One region of the Modestobacter sp. SYSU DS0875 genome, then DNA from elsewhere that is predicted to be linked to it. Evidence: predicted binding sites of a transcription regulator. Region 1 holds the regulator's gene; each other region holds the start of a gene.

Region 1 (7,277 bases):
CCGGTCTCTCCACCGAGCTCACCGACATCACCGAGGTCGAGTACCGCCAGCTGCGCCTGGAGCGCGTCGTGCTGGTCGGCGTCTGGACCGAGGGCACCGCGGTCGACGCGCAGCGCTCGCTGGCCGAGCTCGCCGCGCTGGCCGAGACCGCCGGCTCCGAGGTCCTCGAGGCCCTGGTCCAGCGCCGCGACAAGCCCGACCCGGCCACCTACGTCGGCTCGGGCAAGGCCACCGAGATCCGCGACATCGTCGCCGCCACCGGCGCCGACACCGTGGTCTTCGACGGCGAGCTCACCCCCGGCCAGCTCAACCAGCTGGAGAAGGTGCTCAAGGTCAAGGTGGTCGACCGGACCGCGCTGATCCTGGACATCTTCGCCCAGCACGCCACCAGCCGGGAGGGCAAGGCCCAGGTCGAGCTCGCCCAGATGCAGTACATGATCCCGCGGCTGCGCGGCTGGGGTGAGTCAATGAGCCGGCAGGCCGGTGGCCGCGTCGCCGGCGGTGGCGGCATCGGTACCCGTGGTCCCGGTGAGACGAAGATCGAGACCGATCGCCGCCGGATCCGCGCGCGGGTGAGCAAGCTGCGCAAGGAGATCGCCGGCATGGCGACGGCGCGCGCGACCCAGCGCTCGAGCCGGTCGCGCAACGCCGTCCCGAGCGTGGCGATCGCCGGGTACACCAACGCCGGCAAGTCCAGCCTGCTCAACCGGCTCACCGACGCCGGGGTGCTGGTGCAGGACGCGCTGTTCGCGACCCTGGACCCGACGGTCCGCCGGGCACAGACGCCGGAGGGTCGCGAGTACACCCTCACCGACACCGTCGGGTTCGTGCGGCACCTGCCGCACCAGCTCGTCGATGCGTTCCGTTCGACGCTGGAGGAGGTGTCCGGCGCCGACCTGCTGCTGCACGTCGTCGACGGCTCCGACCCCGACCCGGTCGGGCAGATCAACGCGGTGCACACCGTGCTCTCCGAGATCGACGCCTCGGCGGTGCCCGAGCTCATCGTCGTGAACAAGGTCGACGCGATGAGCGAGGAGGACGTCCTCATGCTGCGCCAGGCCCTGCCCGGGGCGGCCTGGGTCTCCGCGCGCACCGGCGAGGGGATCGAGGCGCTGCGCGACGTCGTCGCCGCCCGGCTGCCGCACCCGCACGTCGACGTCGACGTCCTCGTGCCCTACGACCGGGGTGACCTGGTCGCCCGGGTGCACCGGGACGGCGAGGTGCTCGAGGAGCGGCACGAGGCCGACGGCACCCGGCTCACCGCCCGGGTCGACGACGGCCTGGCCGCGGCGCTCGACGGGTTCACCACCCCCGTCGCCGGCGGCTGAGCGCCCGGACCCGGTGGCGCCGTCCGCCCGGGTGCCCGGGCGGCGGACCTCGCCGACCGGGGCCGGGATCCGGCTCGACCGCCGCGCGGCGCGACCTCGTCCGGTCGCGCCGCGCAGTGCTGTCCCGGGAGGGTCACGGTCAGGTCACGGTGCCGGTACCGTGGCGTCGTGGCGAGCGGAGCGGTGCGCGTGAGGCCCGGCGCCGCCGACGGCCCGGACTCGCGCGCCCAGCCGGTGGTCGGCGTCGGTCGCCCGCCGTGGTGGCTGGTGCTCCTCTCCGTGCTGGTGGCAACCGGTGTCACCGTCGACCTCCTCGCCGGCGGCGTGCTGGAGCGGCTGGACCTGGCGGTCTCCGACCGGATCGGCTCCTGGGGGCTGCGCGACTCCGCCGCGTACTGGCCGGTGTGGGTGTTCACCCAGGCCGGTGGGCGGGGCACCATCCTGGTGGTGCTCATCGGACTGGTGGGCTGGCTGTCCTGGCGGCACCGCACGGCGGTGCCGCTGGTCCGCGTCCTGCTGGCCCTGCTGCTGCTCACCGCGGCGGTCTACGCGGTCAAGTGGGGCACCGGGCGCACCGCGCCCGCCTATCCGGGCTCCTACTTCCACCGGGGCGGGGAGAGCTTCCCGTCCGGGCACGTGGCGAACGCCGTGCTGATGTGGGGCGTGGCCCGCTGGCAGGTCGTCGAGTACGGCCTGCACGCCCGGCTGCAACGAGCGGCCTGGCTGCTCAGCGTGCTGGGGCCGTTGGTCACAGGAGTGGCCATGGTGGCGCTGAACTTCCACTGGGTCACCGATGCAGTCGTGGGGGCGGCCGTCGGCGTCGTGCTCTTGGGCGTGGTTCATGCACTCGACGCAGTCGTGGTGTCACGCTGGGTCCGTGCCAGAGTGGGCCGGCCGCACGCGTAGCCGCGCCGGCCGCCGTTGCCTGGCGGACGGGGCGCTCCTCGCCCTGCCCGCGGCGGTCCTGCTAGCGGTCCTGCCAGCACCGGCGGCGCTCGCCGAGGAGGCCGCGCCGAGCACGCGCTGCACCATCACCGACGCGCGGCTGCCGGAGATCTCCGGCCTGGCCAGCGCCGGGGAGACGCTCCTGGCGATGAACGACGGTGGTGACCGGGCGGAGGTCCACGTCCTCGACACCACCTGCGCCGTCGCGGAGCTGCGGTCGGGGAGCGTCGACCCGTACGACCCCGAGGACCTCGCCCTGGCCGCGGACGGCACGGTGTGGCTGGCCGACATCGGCGACAACAACGCCGCCCGGGAGACCGTCGCGCTGATCGGGTTGCGCCCCGACGGGGGCACCACGCTGACCCGGCTCACCTACCCGGACGGGGCGCACGATGCCGAGGCGCTGCTGCTGGCGCCCGACGGCACGCCGTACCTGGTGACCAAGGAGGTGCTCGGCTCCTCCGGCGTGTACCGCCCGGATGCGCCACTGGCCGACGGGGCCACGGTGCCGATGACCCGGGTGGTCGGGCTGGGCTTCACCCTGACCGGCACGCCGGGTGGGCCGGTCGGCCGCGCGGGGCAGCTGCTGGTGACCGGGGGCGCGGTGTCGGCGGACGGGCAGCGCATCGCCCTGCGCACCTACACCGACGCCTACGTCTGGCCGCTGACCGGTTCCGACGTGGCCGGCGCGCTGTCCGGCGCGCCGGTCCGGATCGCGCTCCCCGACTCACCGCAGGGCGAGGCGATCACCTTCGCGGCGAACAACCGCGACCTGCTGGTCACCAGCGAGGGGCTGCCGGCGCCGGTGACCCTGGTCCCGGTGCCCGGTGAGCCCGCTCCGGGCACCGCCACCGTTGCGACGCCGGACGCGGGGCCCACCGGTGAGCTCGTGACCGCGGCCCCGGGCGTGCCCCCGGTGACGGCCGGGATCATCGCGGCTGGTGTGGCCACCGTCGTCGTCTGGATCGGGGGCAAGGTCCGCCGCCGGCGGGAGTGACCCCCTGCGGGAGTGACCCCCTGCGGGAGTGACCCCCTGAACCCCGCCTGCGGCGGGGCATGCCCAGCCGCAGGCGGTGGCCGGGGTCAGACCCGGCGCAGCACCGTCACGACCCGGCCGAGGACGGTGGCGTCGTCGCCGGGGATCGGCGCATAGGCGGGGTTGTGCGGCAGCAGCCACACGTGCCCGTCGCGGCGCTTGTACGTCTTCACGGTCGCCTCACCGTCGATCATCGCCGCGACGATCTCGCCGTTCTCGGCGGTGGGTTGCTGGCGGACCACCACCCAGTCGCCGTCGCAGATCGCGGCCTCGACCATCGAGTCACCGGTGACCTTGAGCATGAACAGCGTGCCCTCACCGACCAGTTCGCGGGGCAGCGGGAAGACGTCTTCGACCGCCTGCTCCGCCAGCACCGGGCCACCGGCGGCGATGCGGCCCACCAGCGGCACGTAGGTGGGCGCCGGGGCGCCCGCCTCGTCGACGCCACTGGCCGCACCGGCGGCGGCGAGTGCATCGGCCGAGGCGTCGGCACCGACCGTCGCGCCGTGCTCGCCCGGCAGCCGAACGTCCAGTGCGCGCGGCCGGTTGGGGTCGCGGCGCAGCCACCCCTTGCGCTGCAGCACCGAGAGCTGGTGGGCGACCGAGGAGGCGGAGGAGAGGCCGACGGCCTCGCCGATCTCGCGGACCGAGGGCGGGTAGCCCCGGCGTTCGATGGAGTCGCGGATGACCTCCAGCACCCGGCGCTGGCGCTGGGTGAGCCCGTCGCCGGCCTCGCTGCGGTCGGGGAACTCGCGCACGGCCGCGCCGCCGGTGTCCTCGGTGGCCTCCGCCGCCTGCCCGGCCGGGCGCCTGCGTCGGCTCGACCCCTTGCGCTCGTCCGCCGTCCGGCCGTCGACCGCCATGTGTCCTCCTCGTCCGGCTGCGCGCGCAGCTGCCCGGTGGCATCCCGCCTGCCGGGGCGGGGTGGGACGCCGTCGTGGTCTCCCTGCGCACGGTAGCGGCTCGGCGGCTGCGGTTCAAACACGTGTTCGAACACCCGCCGTGTCGGTGCGCTCCTGTCGGTGGCGTGCGGTAGACATCGCACAGACGTTCGAATCGAACAGGCGTTCGAGATCGCACCCGAGGGGTGCCTGCTGTGAGGAGTGCACCGATGGTCATCGCCGAGTACCCGGACACCACCGTCGCCCCGCTCCGCCCGCCGCTCCGGCTGGTCCCGCCGGCGCCCGTCGCGCGGATGGGGTCCGCGGGGCGGGTCGGACCCCGCCCGGCCCGGCGTCCACCGGTGCGTCCCGGTGGGCGGCCGGGGCCCTCGTCGGGGGTCGCGGTGGCGCGGCCCGTCCGTGGTGGCGACTGTGGCCCGCCCCGGGCTGCCGCTCCGTGCCCGTCGGCCGGGGAGTGGGCGGAGCTGCCGCTGCGACTCACCCGCCGCGGCCGGCGCGCGGTGGCGGCACTGTCGGTGGCGGTCGGCCTGGGGGTGGCGGTGGGCACGCTCGCGGTGGTCGCCGACGGGGAGCCCGCGCTGCAGCTGGCCGGCGCCGGCACGGTGGTGGTCCAGCCCGGCGACACGCTCTGGTCGATCGCCGGTGACCTGGCGCCGGACGAGGACCGGCGCGCGGTTGTCGACGCGATCCTCGATCGCAACGACCTCGAGGACGTCGTGCTGCAGCCCGGTCAGGTGCTCGAGCTGCCCTGATGAGGTGCGCCGGGCCCGTCGCCACGGGCCCCGGCTGTGACGCGTGGGTGCGCGAGCGGCGGGCGGGTCAGCTGCGGAACACGACACGCACGACAGGGCTTGCACACCTGTAGGGGTGGCCGTACGGTTCCACCACAACATCTAGTGCTTACACGGGTGTAAGTCGTCCACAGCCGTTCCACACGTTCTCCCCGGGCCATCCACCGGATGTCCCCGGAGCAGTCCACAGGAGCGGTCCACGGGTCGGTGTCCCACGGTGTCACAGCACCGCGGTGATCCCGGCCGCGACACCTCGGGAGGAGGTGGACCGACAGTGCGTTGCCCCTTCTGCCACAACCCCGACAGCCGCGTCATCGACTCGCGCGAGACCGACGAGGGCGCGACCACCCGGCGGCGGCGTTCGTGCCCCGGCTGCGGGCGGCGGTTCACCACCGTCGAGGAGGCGGTCCTCGCCGTCGTGAAGCGCAGCGGCGTGAGCGAACCGTTCACCCGCGCGAAGGTGGTCGCCGGTGTCCGCCGCGCCTGCCAGGGCCGCCCGGTCGACGAGCACCAGCTCGCGCTGCTGGCCCAGCAGGTCGAGGACGCCGTCCGCGCCACCGGGTGTGCCGAGATCCCCAGCCACGAGGTCGGTCTGGCGATCCTGGGCCCGCTGCGCGACCTCGACGAGGTCGCCTACCTCCGCTTCGCCAGCGTCTACCGGAGCTTCAGCTCCGCTGCGGACTTCGAGAAGGAGATCGCCGAGCTGCGGGCCGCCGTGCGCGCCCGAGCCGGTGGGTCACCCGCCGCCGAGGACGGGCCGCCGGGCGCGGCCGCCGGGTCCTGAGGACGCCGCCCCGAACTGTCACACCCCCCGACTAGACAGGTCTCGACGAGGAGACCGCACCGCACCACCCGGCTCCGGCACCCGCCGGCTTCCCCAGCCGCTCCGCCCGCACCGCCGCTCAGCTCGACGCCAGAGCACGAACACCAGGGAGCCCTCGCACGATGACCGAGACAGCCGACCGCCTCGCCACCACCCGGACCCGTCGCAGCCCGAAGGCGCCCACCCGGGGCAAGGGCCTGAAGGTCAAGCGCGTCTTCACCACCGCCGGTGTGCACCCCTACGACGAGGTGGTCTGGGAGCGCCGCGACGTCGTCATGACCAACTGGCGGGACGGCTCGATCAACTTCGAGCAGCGGGGCGTCGAGTTCCCGGCCGAGTGGAGCATCAACGCCACCAACATCGTCACCACCAAGTACTTCCGTGGTGCGGTCGGCAGCCCCCAGCGCGAGACGAGCCTCCGCCAGCTGATCGACCGCGTCGTGCTGACCTACGGTGCGGCCGGCCGCGAGCACGACTACTTCGCCTCCGAGGGCGACGCCGAGATCTTCGAGCACGAGCTCACCTGGATGCTGCTGCACCAGGTCTTCAGCTTCAACTCGCCCGTCTGGTTCAACGTCGGCACCGCCTCGCCGCAGCAGGTCAGCGCCTGCTTCATCCTCGCGGTCGACGACACGATGGACTCGATCCTGAACTGGTACCGCGAGGAGGGCCTGATCTTCAAGGGCGGCTCCGGTGCCGGCCTGAACCTCTCCCGGATCCGCTCCTCCAAGGAGCTGCTCTCCTCCGGTGGCACCGCCTCCGGCCCGGTCTCCTTCATGCGCGGTGCCGACGCCTCGGCGGGCACCATCAAGTCCGGTGGCGCCACCCGCCGCGCGGCGAAGATGGTCGTCCTCGACATCGACCACCCCGACATCGAGGAGTTCATCGAGACCAAGGCGCGCGAGGAGGACAAGATCCGCGCGCTGCGCGACGCCGGCTACGACATGGACCTCGGCGGCAAGGACATCACCAGCGTCCAGTACCAGAACGCCAACAACTCGGTCCGGGTCAACGACGAGTTCATGCGCGCGGTCGAGGAGGGCACCGAGTTCGGTCTGCGGGCCCGCTCCGACGGCTCGGTGATCGAGACCGTCGACGCCCGCGAGCTGTTCGGCAAGGTCACCCAGGCGGCCTGGGAGTGCGCCGACCCGGGCGTCCAGTACGACGACACGATCAACGACTGGCACACCAACCCCGAGACCGGGCGGATCAACGCATCCAACCCCTGCTCGGAGTACATGAGCCTGGACAACAGCTCGTGCAACCTGGCGTCGCTGAACCTCATGAAGTTCCTCAAGGACGACGGCACCTTCGACTCCAAGAACTTCGTCAAGGCCGTCGAGCTGATCATCACCGCGATGGACATCTCGATCTGCTTCGCCGACTTCCCGACCGACCCGATCGGGGAGACCACCCGGGCCTACCGGCAGCTGGGCATCGGCTACGCCAACC
Region 2 (7,277 bases), on a different contig from region 1:
CACCCAGCCGGGCACCTCCGGGGACGACCTCGCCGACTTCCTGGAGCGCAAGCGCGGCTACTGCGAGCAGTACGCCGGGGCGATGGCCGTCCTGGTCCGCGCGGCGGGGGTGCCGTCCCGGGTGGTGCTCGGCTACACGCGCGGCGAGGAGCGGCCCGACGGCACCCGGGTGGTCACCAGCGACGACGCGCACGCCTGGGTGGAGGTCTACTTCCCCGGGCAGGGCTGGGTGCCCTTCGACCCGACGCCGATCGACGTCGACCGCGCGGCGCAGCTGCCGTGGGCGCCGCGCGCCGACGCCGTGGCCGCGCAGACCACCGCCCCGGCAGCCCCGAACGCCCCGCTGCCGGCACCGGCCGGGCCCACCGCCCAGCTGGACCGGGACGACCAGTACGTCCCCCTGGCCACCCCCGACGCGGCGACCCCCTCGCCGGGCCCCTGGCTGGCCGGCGTGTCCGGCCTGCTGCTGGTGCTGGCGCTGGCCGCGCTGCCGGCGGTCGTCCGGCACCGCCAGCGGCTGGGCCGGCTGGCAGACGGCCGGCCGGCGGCGCTGTGGGACGAGCTGCTGGCCACCGCGACCGACCTGGGCGTGCCGGTGACCGGCAGCGGCACCACCCGACAGCTGGCCCGGCAGGTCACCGAGCAGGTGGCCGGCCCCGACGGGGCGCGGTCGGGCGGGACGGCCGGCACGGTCGACGCCCTGCGGGTGCTCACCACCGCCGAGGAACGGGCCGTCTACGGCCCGCCCGCGACGGGGCCGGCCGACCCGGAACTGCGCGCGGCGACGGCCACGGTGCGGCAGGCGCTGCTGCGCAGCGTGGGACGGCGGCAACGGGTCGTGGCGGCGGTGTGGCCGGCGTCCACCCTGGCCGACGCCGGTCGCTGGGTGGCCGACCGGGGTGCGCGCCGCCCGCGCTCGGCCTGACCCGGCCGGCCGGGCGGACGCTCGTTACGGTCGTGCTGCCGGCGAGCACGCCGGACCGCCCCGATCCCCGGAGTGCCTCGTGCGCGAGATCGCCGTCTTCGCCGGCAGTGCCCACCCCGAGCTGGCCGGGGAGATGTGCGCCCACTTGGGGGTGCCGCTGCAGCCGGTGCGGCTGACCCGGTTCGCCAACGACTGCCTCGAGGTGCAGCTGCAGGCCAACTGCCGGGAGCGCGACGTCTTCCTGGTGCAGCCGCTGGTGACCCCGGTGCAGGAGAACCTGGTCGAGCTGCTGCTGATGATCGACGCCGCGCGGGGCGCCTCCGCGGCCCGGATCACCGTGGTCATGCCGCACTACGCCTACGCCCGGTCGGACAAGAAGGACGCGCCCCGGATCTCCATCGGCGGCCGGCTGATCGCCGACCTGCTGGTCGCCGCCGGCGCGAGCCGGGTGCTGGCCATGACGCTGCACTCCCCCCAGGTGCACGGGTTCTTCAGCGTCCCGGTCGACCACCTGCACGCTCTGCGGGAGCTGGCCGACCACTTCAGCACCCTCGACCTGTCGCGCACCACGGTCGTCTCACCGGACCTGGGCAACGCCAAGGAGGCGGCCGCCTTCGCCCGACGTCTGGGCGTGCCGGTCGCCGCGGGGGCCAAGCAGCGCTACGCCGACGACCGGGTGAGCATCAGCGCGGTCATCGGTGACGTCGCCGGCCGGGACGTGATCGTGCTGGACGACGAGATCGCCAAGGGCAGCACGGTGCTGGAGCTGATCGACCGGCTGCGCGACGCCGGGGCCCGGTCGATCCGGGTGGCGTGCACCCACGGGCTGTTCGCCGCGGGTGCGTTGGAGCGGATCGGCGCCCAGCCGGACGTGCTGGAGATCGTCTGCACCAACACGGTGCCGGTGCCGGCCGGGGGGGCGGAGAAGCTGACCGTGCTGTCGGTCGCCCCGGCGCTGGCGCAGGCGGTGCAGCGGATCCACGACGGCGAGTCGGTCAGCGCGCTGTTCGACGCCGTGCCGTCGGCCGCCGGCTGACCCGACCCCGCCACCGGCCGGCGACCGGGACAGCGCAGCCGCCGTCCCGGTGGGCGGCGGCTGCGCTGGTGGTCGGGCCTGCGGCGGCTACTGGTCGTAGCGGCGGCGGAAGCGCTCCTCGAGGCGGTTCTTCAACGGCGGGCGGCCGGCCTTGCTCTTGCCGACCTTGCCGCGGGCGGCCGTGGCGCCCCCGGGGCCGGTCGCGGCCGGGCCTGCCTCGACGGCGCCCGTGGCGGCCTTGTAGTTCAGCACGCCGAGGGCGGCGCCGCCGAAGGCGATCAGGGAGCCCAGCACGCCGACGACGACGTTGGGCAGGGCCACGCCGCTGACCATCACCGCCAGGCCGACGACGACCAGCAGGGCGCCCAACTGCACCTTGCGGCGGGCCTTCTGCCGGCGGTCACCGGTGCGAACCGTCGAGGCGAACTTCGGATCGTCGTCGACGAGGGCGCGCTCGATCTGCTCCAGCAGACGCTGCTCGTGCTCGGAGAGCGGCACGTCGACCTCCAGGTGCGCAGTACACAACCCACTGACGACAGTCCGCCTGTGGTGGTTCCGAGGATACGAGCCGTTCGCGGGGTGCGAAAGGCGAGCGGCTCCCGACACACCCGGGAGTGCGGTGATCTGCCTCCCGCAGCGCACTCCCGGCAGGTCAGCGGGGCGCTCTGGGCGGCTGCCGCACCCCCTTCCGCGGCGCTGCCGGGCGCGCCACCGGGTGCTCGCCGGGCACGCGCGTGCGGCCGAGCAGGGTCGCCGGGCGGACGGCGCCGGCGCCGAACCTCCGGGCGGCCCGGTCGGCGGCCAGCTCGGCGTCCCGCCGGCCGTGCTCGCGAGCGCCGAGCTCGAGCTGCCGGGCGGTGGCGTCGGCCTCCACCAGCCCCTCGGCCCGCACTCCCACCAGCCGGATCCGGGCCCGGTCCAGCCCGAGTGCGTCGAAGAGCGTGCGCGCGGTGTCGTACAGCTCCTGGCCCACGTCGGTGGGGACCTTCAGGGTGCGGGAACGGGTGATCGTGGTGAAGTCGGCGAAGCGGACCTTGAGGGTGACCGTGCGGGCCAGGGAGCCGGTCGAGCGCAGCCGCCCCGCCGTCCGCTCGGCCAGGTGCAGCAGCTCCCGGTGCACCACCTGCGGGTCGTCGACGTCGGTGCCGAAGGTCTCCTCGGCCCCGGTGGACCGGTCGGGCTCGTCGGGGACCACCCGGCGGGGGTCCCGGCCCCAGGCCAGCTCGTGCAGGTGCGCCCCGGCGGCGGAGCCGACCGCGCGCTGCAGGGTGCGCGCCGGCACGTGCGCCAGGTCGCCCACCGTCTTCAGCCCCAGCCGCAGCAGCACCTCCTCGGTCTTGGCGCCCACGCCCCACAGCGCCCCGACCGGGAGCGGGTGCAGGAACTCCATGACCTCGGCCGGGCGGACCACCAGCAGCCCGTCGGGCTTGGACCGGGTGGAGGCGAGCTTGGCGACGAACTTGCTGCCGGCCACCCCCACCGAGCAGGTGATGCCCTGCTCGTCGTAGACCCGGGCCCGGATGTGCTCCCCGATCACCACCGGGTCGCCCAGCCGCCGGCCGGCACCGGAGACGTCCAGGAACGCCTCGTCCAGGCTCAGCGGTTCGACCAGCGGGGTGATGGACCGGAACAGCGCCATCACCGAGCGGGACACCTCGGCGTAGAGCGCCAGGTCGCCGGGCAGCACGGTGGCGGTCGGGCACAACCGCAGCGCCCGGGACGTCGGCATCGCGCTGCGCACCCCGTAGGCCCGCGCCTCGTAGGTGGCCGAGGTGACCACGCCGCGGTTGCCGGCGCCGCCGACGATCACCGGGGTGCCGGCCAGCTCGGGGTGCCGGCGCACCTCGACGCTGGCGAAGAAGGCGTCCATGTCGACGTGCAGCACCGTGCAGCCGGCAGCCCGATCGGACACTCCGCGACACCCCTCACCACCCCGCGCCCCCGCGCGCACCCGGTACCCGCGCGACGGCCGTCTTCCCCACGGTCGTCGAACAGGTGTTCGATGCCGACGAGCGTAACCGGTCGCCGGCCGGCGGGCCCGCCACTCGGAGGTGTGGCGAGTCGATCATCGCGGTAGAACAGCCCCGGGCCCGCCGACCGGCGGCCCGACTCGACGATCGGAGGAGCCATGGCGCTCGACGACGAGGACATGACCAGCACCGAGGGCCCGGCCGACTCCGGTGCCGGTGAGGGCACGCCCGGCCAGCACGACGGCGGCGCCGACGGCGGCGCGGACGGCGGCGCGGGTGCCGACGGTGGCGCGGACGGCGGTGCCGACGGCGGTGCCGACGGCGGCGCGGACAGTGGCGCCGAGGGCCCGGCCGACTCGGGTGCTGCGGACGGCGGCGCCGCGGGCGTGCACGACGGCGGCGCGGACGGCTCGGCCTGACCGTGCCCGACCCCGATCTGCAGGACCGGGCGCCGTCCTCCCCCCGGGAGGGCGGCGCCCGTCCCGCGCTGCGGCGCTGCATCGCGGTCGACCCCGAGGAGTTCGCCACCGGGCACTGGTCGCGCCGTCCACTGCTCTCCACCGCCGCCGAGCTCGGCGGCACCTTCACCGACCTGCTCAGCCTCGAGGCGGTCGACGAGCTGCTGAGCACCCGCGGCCTGCGCACCCCGTTCCTGCGGATCGCCAAGGACGGCGCGGTCGTCGACCCCAAGCGGTTCACCAGCCCGCAGGGCGCCGGTGCCGAGGTGGCCGACCAGGTCTCCTCCGACGCGGTGCTGCGGCTGTTCGCCGACGGGGCCACCGTCGTGCTGCAGGGCCTGCACCGCCTCTGGCCGCCGCTGATCGCCTTCGCCGGCCAGCTGGCCGCCGACCTCGGCCACCCCACCCAGGTCAACGCCTACGTCACCCCGCCGTCCTCGCGCGGGTTCTCCCCGCACTACGACGTGCACGACGTCTTCGTGCTGCAGGTCGCCGGGGAGAAGCACTGGACCATCCACGAGCCGGTGCTCCCCGACCCGCTGCGCACCCACCCCTGGACCGACCGGGCCGCCGAGGTGGCCGCCGCGGCCGAGCACCCGCCGGTCATCGACGCCGTGCTGCGCCCCGGCGACGCCCTCTACCTGCCGCGGGGTTACATCCACTCCGCGGTCGCGCTCGGTGAGATCAGCGCCCACCTGACCGTCGGGATCCACCCCGTGACCCGCTGGGGCGCGGTCGAGTCGGCGCTGGACCTGGTGCGCACCCTCGCCGCCGACGACCCGGCGCTGCGCGGCTCGCTGCCGCTCGGCGTCGACCTCGCCGACCCCGACGCCACCGCCGACGACGTCGCCGCGGTGCTCAGCGGGCTGCAGCGCTGGATCGGCGAGGTCGACCCGGCCGCGGTCGCGGACTCCCTGCGCGCCCGCGCCTGGGGGCAGGTGCGCCCCGCGCCGGTCTCGCCGCTGGCCCAGTCCACCGCGCTTGCCGCGCTCGACGCCGGCACGGTGCTCCGGGTGCGGCCCCTGCTGCGGGCCCAGCTGCGCGAGCCGGTGGGCGACCGGGTGGCGCTGGTCGCCGGCCGGCGCACCCACGACCTGCCGGCGTCCACCCGCCCCGCGCTGGCCGCGCTGCTGGCCGCCGGGGAGCTGAAGGTCGGCGACCTGCCCGGCTTGGACCCCGCCGACCAGCTCACCCTGGCCCGCCGGCTGGTGACCGAGTCGATCGCGGTCGTCCCCGATGCCCGTGCCGGGGCGCCCGCGCGCACCGGCGGGCACGATGGGGGTCATGGCGCCGTCGGTGGGTGAGGAGCCCCCCACTCCACGGCATCCCGTGCCCCGACCGGCCGGCCGGCTCGACGACGCCCGCTGCTCGGTGCAGGCGCTGCTGCGCGGCGACGCCCCGACGGCCACCGCGCCGCCGGCCCGGCGCTGGTTGCTGGTGGAGCAGCCCGGGCCCTGGGGTCGGGACGCGCTGCTGGAGTCCCGGTTCGACCGGGCGGTGGCCCCGCGGCTGGCGGCGCGGGCGCGGGAGGCCGGCGTCCGGGTGCAGCTGGTGCGCCGGCCCGGCGGACGGCTGGCCGACACCGGCCGCCGGTGGGCGCTGGCCGACACCACCCCCGGGGTGGAGACGGTGCGCTGGGCTGCCCGGGAGTCCGACGCCGAGCTGCTGGAGGTGCCCTGGGACGGCTCGGTCGGCGAGCCGACCGACGTCCCCACGTACCTGGTGTGCACGCACGGCTCCCACGACGCGTGCTGCGCCGTCCGGGGCCGGCCGCTCACCTCGGGCCTGGCTGCCGCGGGGGCGGCGGAGGTCTGGGAGACCAGCCACCTCGGCGGGGATCGGTTCGCCGCGAACGTGCTGGTGCTGCCCACCGGGCACGTGTACGGGCAGGTGCCCGGCGACGGCGCGGAGCTGGTGGCCGCCCACGCCCGCGGTGAGGTGGCGCTGCCGTGGCTGCGCGGCCGGTCGGGCTGGGCCCCGCCGGTGCAGGCCGCGCAGCAGCACGCCCGGGCCGAGCTCGGCCTGCTCGGGGTCGGCGACCTGCCGCTGGTGCACCTGGCGCAGCTGCCCTCCCCGGGCGAGGGGGTGGAGCGCTGGGCGGTGACGCTGGGCGCGCCGGACGGCCACGTGCTGGTGGCGATCGAGAGCCGCCGGTCCGAGGTGGCCGCGCTGACCACCTGCCAGGCACCGCGACCGGTGCACTGGCGCACCTGGCACCCGCTGTCGCTGCGGGTGTCCGCGCCGGCCGGACCCGCCTGACCGCGCGGCTCAGCGCAGGGCGCGCCCGCGGGCGGCCAGCAGCGGGATCGCCAGCTCCGCCGAGGTGAGCGAGCCGTGGTAGGCGGCCAGCAGCGCGGCGTGCGGGGGCTCGGTCGCCCCGGCGGGGAACGCCCAGGTGCCCCGGGCGAGGACGACGACGTCGCCGATCCGCTCGGCGACCGCCGGGTCGACCGGCCCGAACACCCCGGCGGCGACGGCCTCGTCCCGGCCGACCACCCAGGCGCGCTCGCCGAGCACCTCCCGCCAGGTGGCCAGCACGTCGTCGGCGGCGCCGGGCTCGGTGTGCACGTAGCGGGCCCGCGGCTCGCCGGTGAGCAGCCGGATGCCGTCGGTGAGCGCCGGCTCCTCGGTGACGTCCAGCCGGGTGTCGCCGGGGACGTCGACCATGCCGTGGTCGGCGGTGACCAGCAGGACGGCGTCGTCGGGCAGGCCGGCGGCCAGCTGCTCCACCACCGCGTCGACGACGCCGAGCTGGGCCCGCCAGCTGGGCGAGTCGACCCCGCGGACGTGACCGGTGAGGTCGAGCTCGGCGGTGTAGGCGTAGACGAGGCTGGGCTCCCCGGCGGCGAGCGCGCTGTGCACCAGCGCCACCAGGTCGCCGGGGCTGT
Region 3 (7,277 bases), on a different contig from region 1:
GACCTCGTCGGGGACCTCGGTGAGGTCCGCCCGGTCGACGGCGGCCTCGACCGCGGGCTGGTCGCGCCCGTCCACCGCGTCCTGCTCCACCCCTGCCTCGGTGCTCACGCAGGAAACCGTAACCGGCGGGTCCGACGGGACACGGCGGTCGCCGCCGCGTCACCCGCGCGGGTGCGCGCGGTCGCCGGTGGTGCCCGCAGCCGCCCGGCCCTGCCAAGGCAGCGAGCAGCGGGCAGGGGCAGCGGGCGATCGTCGACGTCAGGTGAGCCGGGGTCCGATGAGGATCTCGGTGCCGTCGGGCCGGGAGGTGCGCCATCGCCCGTCGGGTTGTCGTTCGACCCGGAATCCGTGGTGGACCTTGGTGTGGTGCCGTTCGCACAACAGTGCGGAGTTGGTCAGTGACGTCTCGCCGCCGTGGAGCCAGTGGATCAGATGATGGACGTCGCACCACCAGGTCGGGGCGCCACAGCCGGCGAACACGCAGGACTTGTCGCGGCGCTCCACCGCCTTGCGCAACCCCGGGGTGACCACCCGGTGGTCCCGGCCCAGGTCCAGCGGCACCCCGTCAGGGCCCATCACGATCCGGGAGATGCTCCCGTCACAGGCCAGGTACCGGGCGCGGGCGGCAGAGATCATCGCCCCGAACCCGAGCTGTGCCACACCCGGGCCAACGGTGTCGTCGACCAGGTCCTCCAGGTCGATCCCCACCACCACGTGCGGCTTCACCGTCCGCAGCGTCGGCAGGTTCCCCGACGCCAGCTGGTTGTCGCACACCTGCACGAACGCGTCGGCCTGCTGCTGGGCGCGGGTCCGCTCATCGCCCCTGGGGCGGTCGGCCTGCAGGATCGACTCGATCGCCGCCTGCACCTTCTCCCCACCCACCGCGTCCAGACCGAACCGCCCGGTCACCGAACCATCGGCGTGCTTGGCGATCGTCAGCCGCCGGCCCTCGGTCGGGTCGGGCTCGGGACCGTCGGGGTCCAGCGCGGCCTCGAACAGCCGCACCGCGGCCTTCAACGACTCATGCGGCGCACCGGCGGCGATCACCGCCCAGGTCTGATCGAACTCCGCAAGGTCGATGCCCTGCTCCTGGGCCTGCGCCACCTCACCGGGGCCGACCTCCTCCGCCACCACGTTCACCTGCGCCGCGGTCACCGACCCCGCGGCGAACCCCGCCGCCAGCGCCGGGAAGGACTCCAGCGCACGCCCGGCCCGCACGATCCGCGACGCCTGGGCCGGGGCCAACCGCACGTGTCCGATCATCCACGACCGCATCGACTTCAGCCCGTCGTGCTCCGCGGCCTGCGTGAGCTCGGCGTGCCGAACCGTGCGGGTCAGCTCCGCGTCCAACCGGTTCCGCGCCGCCACCAGCAGCGCCGTCCGGTCCAACACTTGACCGTCGGACAGCCCGTGCAGCCCCTCCCCAGCCAACGCAGCCAACGCCGCATCCAGCTCACTCAGGCCCTCGGCCCGCAGCTCCGCGACCACATTCGGCGCAACGGCGTCCAGCGTCGCCGAACGGCTCACGGACACCTCCCACCAATCCGAACGTGTGTTCGAAGCCTACCGGCAACCGACAACATCGACCAGCCGAATGTCCAGGTCAAAGGCCCGTCCACAGATGCGACGAGGACCTTGACGACAGCCGGGCGAACCGTTCACCAGTGGGCCACCATGGACCCGTGGACGAGCAGTTGACCCGGGCGCTGGCCCCCGTGCTCGCCGACCTGGTCGCGACCGGCGTCCCCCTGCCGCGCATCGAGGCGAGCGACTGGACGGGTGACCCCGGCCGCGCCGGCGCCATGCTGTGGCGCGCCGACGGCAGCGGCCAGGGGGTGGCTGTCACCCTCGGGCAGCCGCTGGACGAGCAGGTGGTCGAGGTGGCCGACCGGGTGCAGGAGTGGGCCATCGAGGCGCTGTGGGGCTCTCGGCCGACGAACTGGCCACCCTGCCCGCGGCACCCGACCACGCACCCGCTCACCCCAACACTGCAGGACGGCGAGGCGGTGTGGGCCTGCCCGCGCGACACCGGCGTGGTGTCACCGGTCGGCGGGCTCGGCTGAGCCGAGCCCGCTCACTCGGGCAGCAGGTACTTCGCCGCCTCCCGGACGTGTTCCATCGCCGTCCGGGCGTAGGCCGGGCTGGCCCCGGCCAGGCCGCAGGCCGGTGTCAGGGCCACCGCCTCGTGCAGGTGCTCGACCGGGAAACCCAGCTCCCGCCACCACGACTGCACCCGGCTGGCGGTCACCTTCGGTGCAGCCAGGGTCGCGTCGGTCCCCGGCACGACACCGACCAGCAGGTGGGTGCCCGCCTCGACCGCGGTGCCGATGTCGTCGAGGTCCTGCACCATGCCGAGGTCGAAGGAGACGGCGGCGGCCCCGGCGGCGCGGAAGAGCTCCAGCGGCGCCCGGTTGGCGCAGCAGTGCACGACCACGGGTGCCGCGATGCGGCCCACCACGTCGGCGAGCTCCTCCTCGACCACCTGCGCCTCGACGGCGGGCAGCTTGCCGAATCCGCTCACCGTGGGCAGCCCACCCTGCAGCACCGCGGGCACCGAGGGCTCGTCGAGCTGGACGACGACCCGGGCGCCGGGCACCCGCCCGACCACCGCGGCGACGTGGGCGGCGACGCCCTCGGCCAGCGACTGGGCCAGGTCGCGCCGGGCGCCGGCGTCGACGACGGCCCGGTCACCCCGCGTGCGCTCCAGCCCGGCGGCCAGCGTCCACGGGCCGGTGACCTGCACCTTGAACGGGCCGGTATAGCGGTCGGCGACCTCGTGCAGGGCGTCGAGGTCGCGGGCCAGGAGCTCCTGCGCGCGGCGCTGGTCGGCGCCGGGGCGCGGGACGAGCCGCCAGCCGGCCGGGACCAGGTCGACGGCGAGGTCGACCAGCAGGCCGGCGGAACGGCCGATCATGTCGGCCCCGGCGCCCCGACCGGGCAGCTCGGGCAGGTGCGGGAAGTCCGGCAGCTCACCGAGCACCACCCGCATCGCCTCCACCGGGTCGGTGCCGGGCAGCGACCCGACCCCGGAGGCAGGCCCCCACGGGAAGGGACCAGCCGTCAGGCCGTCCTGGCCCGGCACGGCCGGGCCGGAGGTGCTGCTGTCGTCCGGGGAGTCACTCGGCGAGGCCACGGCGCCGACGGTAGCCCGCCCCTCCCGGGCACCCGCCGACCGCCGTCGTCACTGCGCGCGGCGGACGGCTGCCTGGCCGAGCACCCGGTCACCCCGCACCGGGTCCGGCTCGTACAGCACCGCGGACTGACCCGGCGCGACGCCGCGCTGCGGGCGGCCCAGCTCGATCTGCAGGCCGCCGTCGCCGGCCGCGGTGACCGTGCACGGCACCGGGGTGCCGTGCGCGCGCAGCTGCACCTCCGCGGTGAACGGCACCACGGGCGCGGGTCCGGTCCACGTCGGCGCCCCGGTGCGCACCTCGCCGACCTCGGCCTGCTCGGCGGTGCCGACGGTCACCGTGCGGCTCACCGGCTCGATGCCCAGCACGTAGCGCGGCCGCTGGTCGCCGGTGCTGATCCCGAGCCCGCGCCGCTGACCGACGGTGAAGCCGTAGGCGCCGGCGTGGGTGCCGACGGTCTCCCCCGTCAGCGCGTCGACCACCGGCCCGGGCTGCTCGCCCAGCCGGCGGGCGAGGAAGCCGCGGGTGTCACCGTCGGCGATGAAGCAGATGTCGTGCGAGTCGGGCTTGGCGGCCACCGCGTACCCACGCTCGGCGGCGAGCTCGCGCACGCGCTCCTTGGTCATGCCCCCGAGCGGGAAGGCGGCACCGGCCAGCTGCGCGGGCGTCAGCACGCCCAGCACGTAGGACTGGTCCTTCGCCGCGTCGACCGAGCGGCGCAGCTCGCCGTCGGTCAGCCGGGCGTGGTGGCCGGTGACGACGGCGTCGAAGCCGAGCGCCTGCGCCCGGTCCAGCACCGCGGAGAACTTGATCTTCTCGTTGCAGCGCAGGCAGGGGTTGGGCGTGCGACCGGCGGCGTACTCGGCGACGAAGTCCTCGACGACGTCCTCCCGGAACCGCTCGGCCAGGTCCCACACGTAGAACGGGATGCCGAGCTCGTCGGCCACCCGCCGGGCGTCGTGCGCGTCCTCGACGCTGCAGCACCCCCGCGACCCGCTCCGCAGCTGCTGGCGGTCCGGGGAGAGCGCCAGGTGCACGCCGGTGACGTCGTGCCCGGCCTCCACCGCCAGCGCGGCGGCGACCGCCGAGTCCACTCCCCCGCTCATCGCGGCGATGACCCGCACGGTCAGGACCGCCCGGTGCCGGCCCGGCGCGCCCGCTCGACGACCGGCGCGATGACCTCGAGGACGGCGTCGACGTCGCCGTCGGTGGAGGTGTGGCCGAGGCTGAACCGCAGCGAGCTGCGCGCCCGGGCGGCGTCCGCCCCGGTGGCGAGCAGCACGTGGCTGGGGCGCGCGACGCCGGCGCTGCACGCCGACCCGGTCGAGCACTCGATGCCGCGCGCGTCGAGCAGCATCAGCAGCGCGTCGCCCTCCGCGCCCGGGAAGGACAGGTGCGCGTTGCCGGGCAGCCGGCCCGGGCCACCGGCCACGACGTCGTCCAGCGCCGGGCCGTTGAGCTGGGCGTCGGGCACCTGGGCGACGACGCCGGTCACCAGCCGGTCGCGCAGCGCCGCGATCCGCGTGCCCCGCTCTTCCCGGTCGGCGACGGCCAGCTGCGTCGCGGTGGCCAGCCCGACGATGGCGGCGACGTCGAGGGTGCCCGACCGCACGTCGCGCTCCTGGCCCCCGCCGTGCAGCAGCGGGGTGCACTCGGCGTCCCGGCGCAGCAGCAGTGCGCCGGCGCCCATCGGCCCGCCGAGCTTGTGCCCGGTCATGGTCAGCGCGTCGACGCCGCTGGCGGTGAAGTCCACGGCCAGCTGGCCGACGGCCTGGACGGCGTCGGTGTGCAGGGGGACGCCGACGGCGTGCGCGACCTCGGCCAGCGCGGCGACGTCGCTGACCGCGCCGATCTCGTTGTTGGCCCACATGACGCTGACCAGCGCCACGTCGGTGCCCTCGCCGAGGGCGTCGGCCAGCGCCCCGGGGGTGATCCGGCCGCTGGGCTCGACCGGCAGCCAGGTGACCTCGGCGCCGTCGTGCTTCTCCAGCCACTCCACGCTGTCCAGGACGGCGTGGTGCTCGGCCGGGCTGGCCACGATCCGGCGCCGCCGGTCGTCGGTGCCCCGCCGGGCCCAGTACAGGCCCTTGACCGCGAGGTTGTCGCCCTCGGTGCCACCGGCGGTGAACAGCACCTCCGAGGGGCGGGCGCCCAGGGCGGCGGCGAGCTGCTCGCGCGCCTGCTCGGCCACCCGCCGGGCCTCGCGCCCGCTGGCGTGCAGCGACGAGGCGTTGCCGACCCGGCCCAGCTGTGCCGCCATCGCCTCGACGGCGGCCGGCACCATCGGGGTGGTGGCCGCGTGGTCCAGGTAGGTCATGGCTGGTCCTGGTAGGTCATGGCACCGGCAAGCGTAGGCGCCGGGGAACGGGCCCCGTCGCCGGGCGCCCGGCTGGTGGAAAGCGGATGCCTCGCACGCTCGTCGGGCACCGACCCCAGGTCGGTGCCCGACGAGCGAGAGGCATGCTGGAACGACTACTTGCGGGCGGCGATCTGCTCGGTGGCGGCCGGGACGACGGTGTTCAGGTCGCCGACCACACCGAAGTCGGCCAGCTCGAAGATCGGCGCCTCGGGGTCCTTGTTGACCGCGACGATCGTCTTCGAGGTCTGCATCCCCGCGCGGTGCTGGATCGCCCCGGAGATCCCGACCGCGATGTAGAGCTGCGGGGAGACGGTCTTGCCGGTCTGCCCGACCTGGAAGGTGTGCGGGTAGAAGCCGGAGTCGACCGCCGCGCGCGAGGCGCCGACGGCGCCGCCGAGGGCGTCGGCGAGCCCCTCGATGACGGCGAAGTTCTCCGCGCTGGCCACACCGCGGCCACCGGAGACGACGACCGACGCCTCGGTGAGCTCGGGGCGGCTGCTCTTCTGCTCCACCACCCGGTCGACCACGCGGGTCTGCCGGGCCTGCTCGGTGATCGAGACCGCCACGGACTCCTCGGCGCCGGCCGCGGGGGCGGGCTCGGCGGTGACCGAGTTCCCGCGCAGGGTGTAGATCGGCGTGCCGACCGTGACCTTCGAGTGCACGATCGTCGCCCCGGCGAAGGCCACCTGGGTGGCGGTGCCGTCGGGGGCGATCTCGGTGACGTCGGTGAGGAAGCCGCTGCCGGTCTTGAGAGCCAGCCGGCCGGCGATCTCCTTGCCCTCCGACGAGGACGGGATGACGACCGCCGCCGGCTGCTTGTCGGCGACCAACTGCGCCAGCACCTCGGCCTTGGGGGCGACCAGGTAGGCGTCGACGTCGTCGGACTCCGCGACGTAGACCTTCGCCGCGCCGTACTCGGCCAGCTGCTCGCGCACCGATGCGGCGGCGCCGGGGGCGCCGAGCACGACCGCCGAGGGCTCACCGAGGGCGCGGGCCGCGGTCAGCGCCTCCAGCGTCGTCTTGCGCGCGCCACCGCCGGCCGGGTCCAGCTCGGCCAGGACCAGTACCTCTGCCATGTTCTGCTGCTCCTCTTCCTCGAGGTCCGGCTCAGACGATCTTCTGCTCGGCGAGGAAGCCGACCAGCTTCTCGGCGCCGTCGCCGTCGTCGGTCACCTTCACGCCCTCGCCCTTGGGCGGGCGGCCGGCGAAGTCGACGACGGCGCTGGTGGCGGTGGCCAGACCGACCGTCGCCGGGTCGATGCCCAGGTCGGCGAGGGTCAGCGTCTCCACCGGCTTCTTCTTGGCCGCCATGATCCCCTTGAACGAGGGGTACCGGGGCTCGTTGATCGTGTCCCAGGTGGAGACGATCGCCGGCAGCTGGGCCTCCAGCTCCCAGTAGCCGCCGTCGGTCTGCCGCTCGACCCGGGCCGTCGCGCCCTCCACGGTGAGCTTGCGGGCGCCGGACAGCTGCGGGATGCCCAGCCGCTCGGACAGCAGCGCGGGCATGACCGAGACCTGTCCGTCGGTCGACGCGGCACCGCAGAGCACCAGGTCGTACGACAGCCGGGAGAGCGCGGCGGCGAGCACGGCGCTGGTCTGCGGGGCGCAGGCGCCGTGGATCGCGGGGTCGCTGACGTGCACCGCCTTGTCCGCGCCCATCGACAGCGCCTTGCGGATCGCGTCGGTGGCGGTGTCCGGGCCGACGGTCAGCACGGTCACCTCGCCGCCGTGCGCCTCCTTGAGGGTCAGCGCCTCCTCGATGGCGTACTCGTCCATCTCGTTGATGA

What was found. Region 1 encodes LexA, which represses DNA repair genes until DNA is damaged. Its sites were predicted from a motif close to TCGAACANNTGTTCGA; they were not measured.
Region 2: the regulator LexA is predicted to act here: its motif matches at 3,949-3,964, upstream of dinB (DNA polymerase IV).
Region 3: the regulator LexA is predicted to act here: its motif matches at 1,545-1,560, upstream of ACI79Y_RS01640 (DUF222 domain-containing protein).

Annotation. Positions count from the first base shown of each region.
Region 1 is NZ_JBJHAH010000001.1:58,126-65,402, forward strand. It holds gene hflX (GTPase HflX) at 1-1,328, shown strand, start outside; gene ACI79Y_RS00275 (phosphatase PAP2 family protein) at 1,497-2,234, shown strand; gene ACI79Y_RS00280 (hypothetical protein) at 2,206-3,270, shown strand; gene lexA (transcriptional repressor LexA) at 3,357-4,172, opposite strand; gene ACI79Y_RS00290 (LysM peptidoglycan-binding domain-containing protein) at 4,421-4,963, shown strand; gene nrdR (transcriptional regulator NrdR) at 5,277-5,786, shown strand; gene ACI79Y_RS00300 (vitamin B12-dependent ribonucleotide reductase) at 5,948-7,277, shown strand, end outside.
Region 2 is NZ_JBJHAH010000031.1:12,842-20,118, reverse strand. It holds gene ACI79Y_RS16300 (transglutaminase family protein) at 1-925, shown strand, start outside; gene ACI79Y_RS16295 (ribose-phosphate diphosphokinase) at 1,005-1,961, shown strand; gene ACI79Y_RS16290 (DUF3040 domain-containing protein) at 2,049-2,459, opposite strand; gene dinB (DNA polymerase IV) at 2,614-3,873, opposite strand; gene ACI79Y_RS16280 (BatC protein) at 4,090-4,350, shown strand; gene ACI79Y_RS16275 (cupin domain-containing protein) at 4,353-5,693, shown strand; gene ACI79Y_RS16270 (sucrase ferredoxin) at 5,719-6,648, shown strand; gene ACI79Y_RS16265 (alkaline phosphatase family protein) at 6,658-7,277, opposite strand, start outside.
Region 3 is NZ_JBJHAH010000002.1:117,593-124,869, reverse strand. It holds gene ligA (NAD-dependent DNA ligase LigA) at 1-108, opposite strand, end outside; gene ACI79Y_RS01640 (DUF222 domain-containing protein) at 259-1,527, opposite strand; gene ACI79Y_RS01635 (hypothetical protein) at 1,683-2,063, shown strand; gene ACI79Y_RS01630 (methionine synthase) at 2,075-3,133, opposite strand; gene mnmA (tRNA 2-thiouridine(34) synthase MnmA) at 3,182-4,255, opposite strand; gene ACI79Y_RS01620 (cysteine desulfurase family protein) at 4,258-5,448, opposite strand; gene ACI79Y_RS01615 (electron transfer flavoprotein subunit alpha/FixB family protein) at 5,604-6,566, opposite strand; gene ACI79Y_RS01610 (electron transfer flavoprotein subunit beta/FixA family protein) at 6,598-7,277, opposite strand, start outside.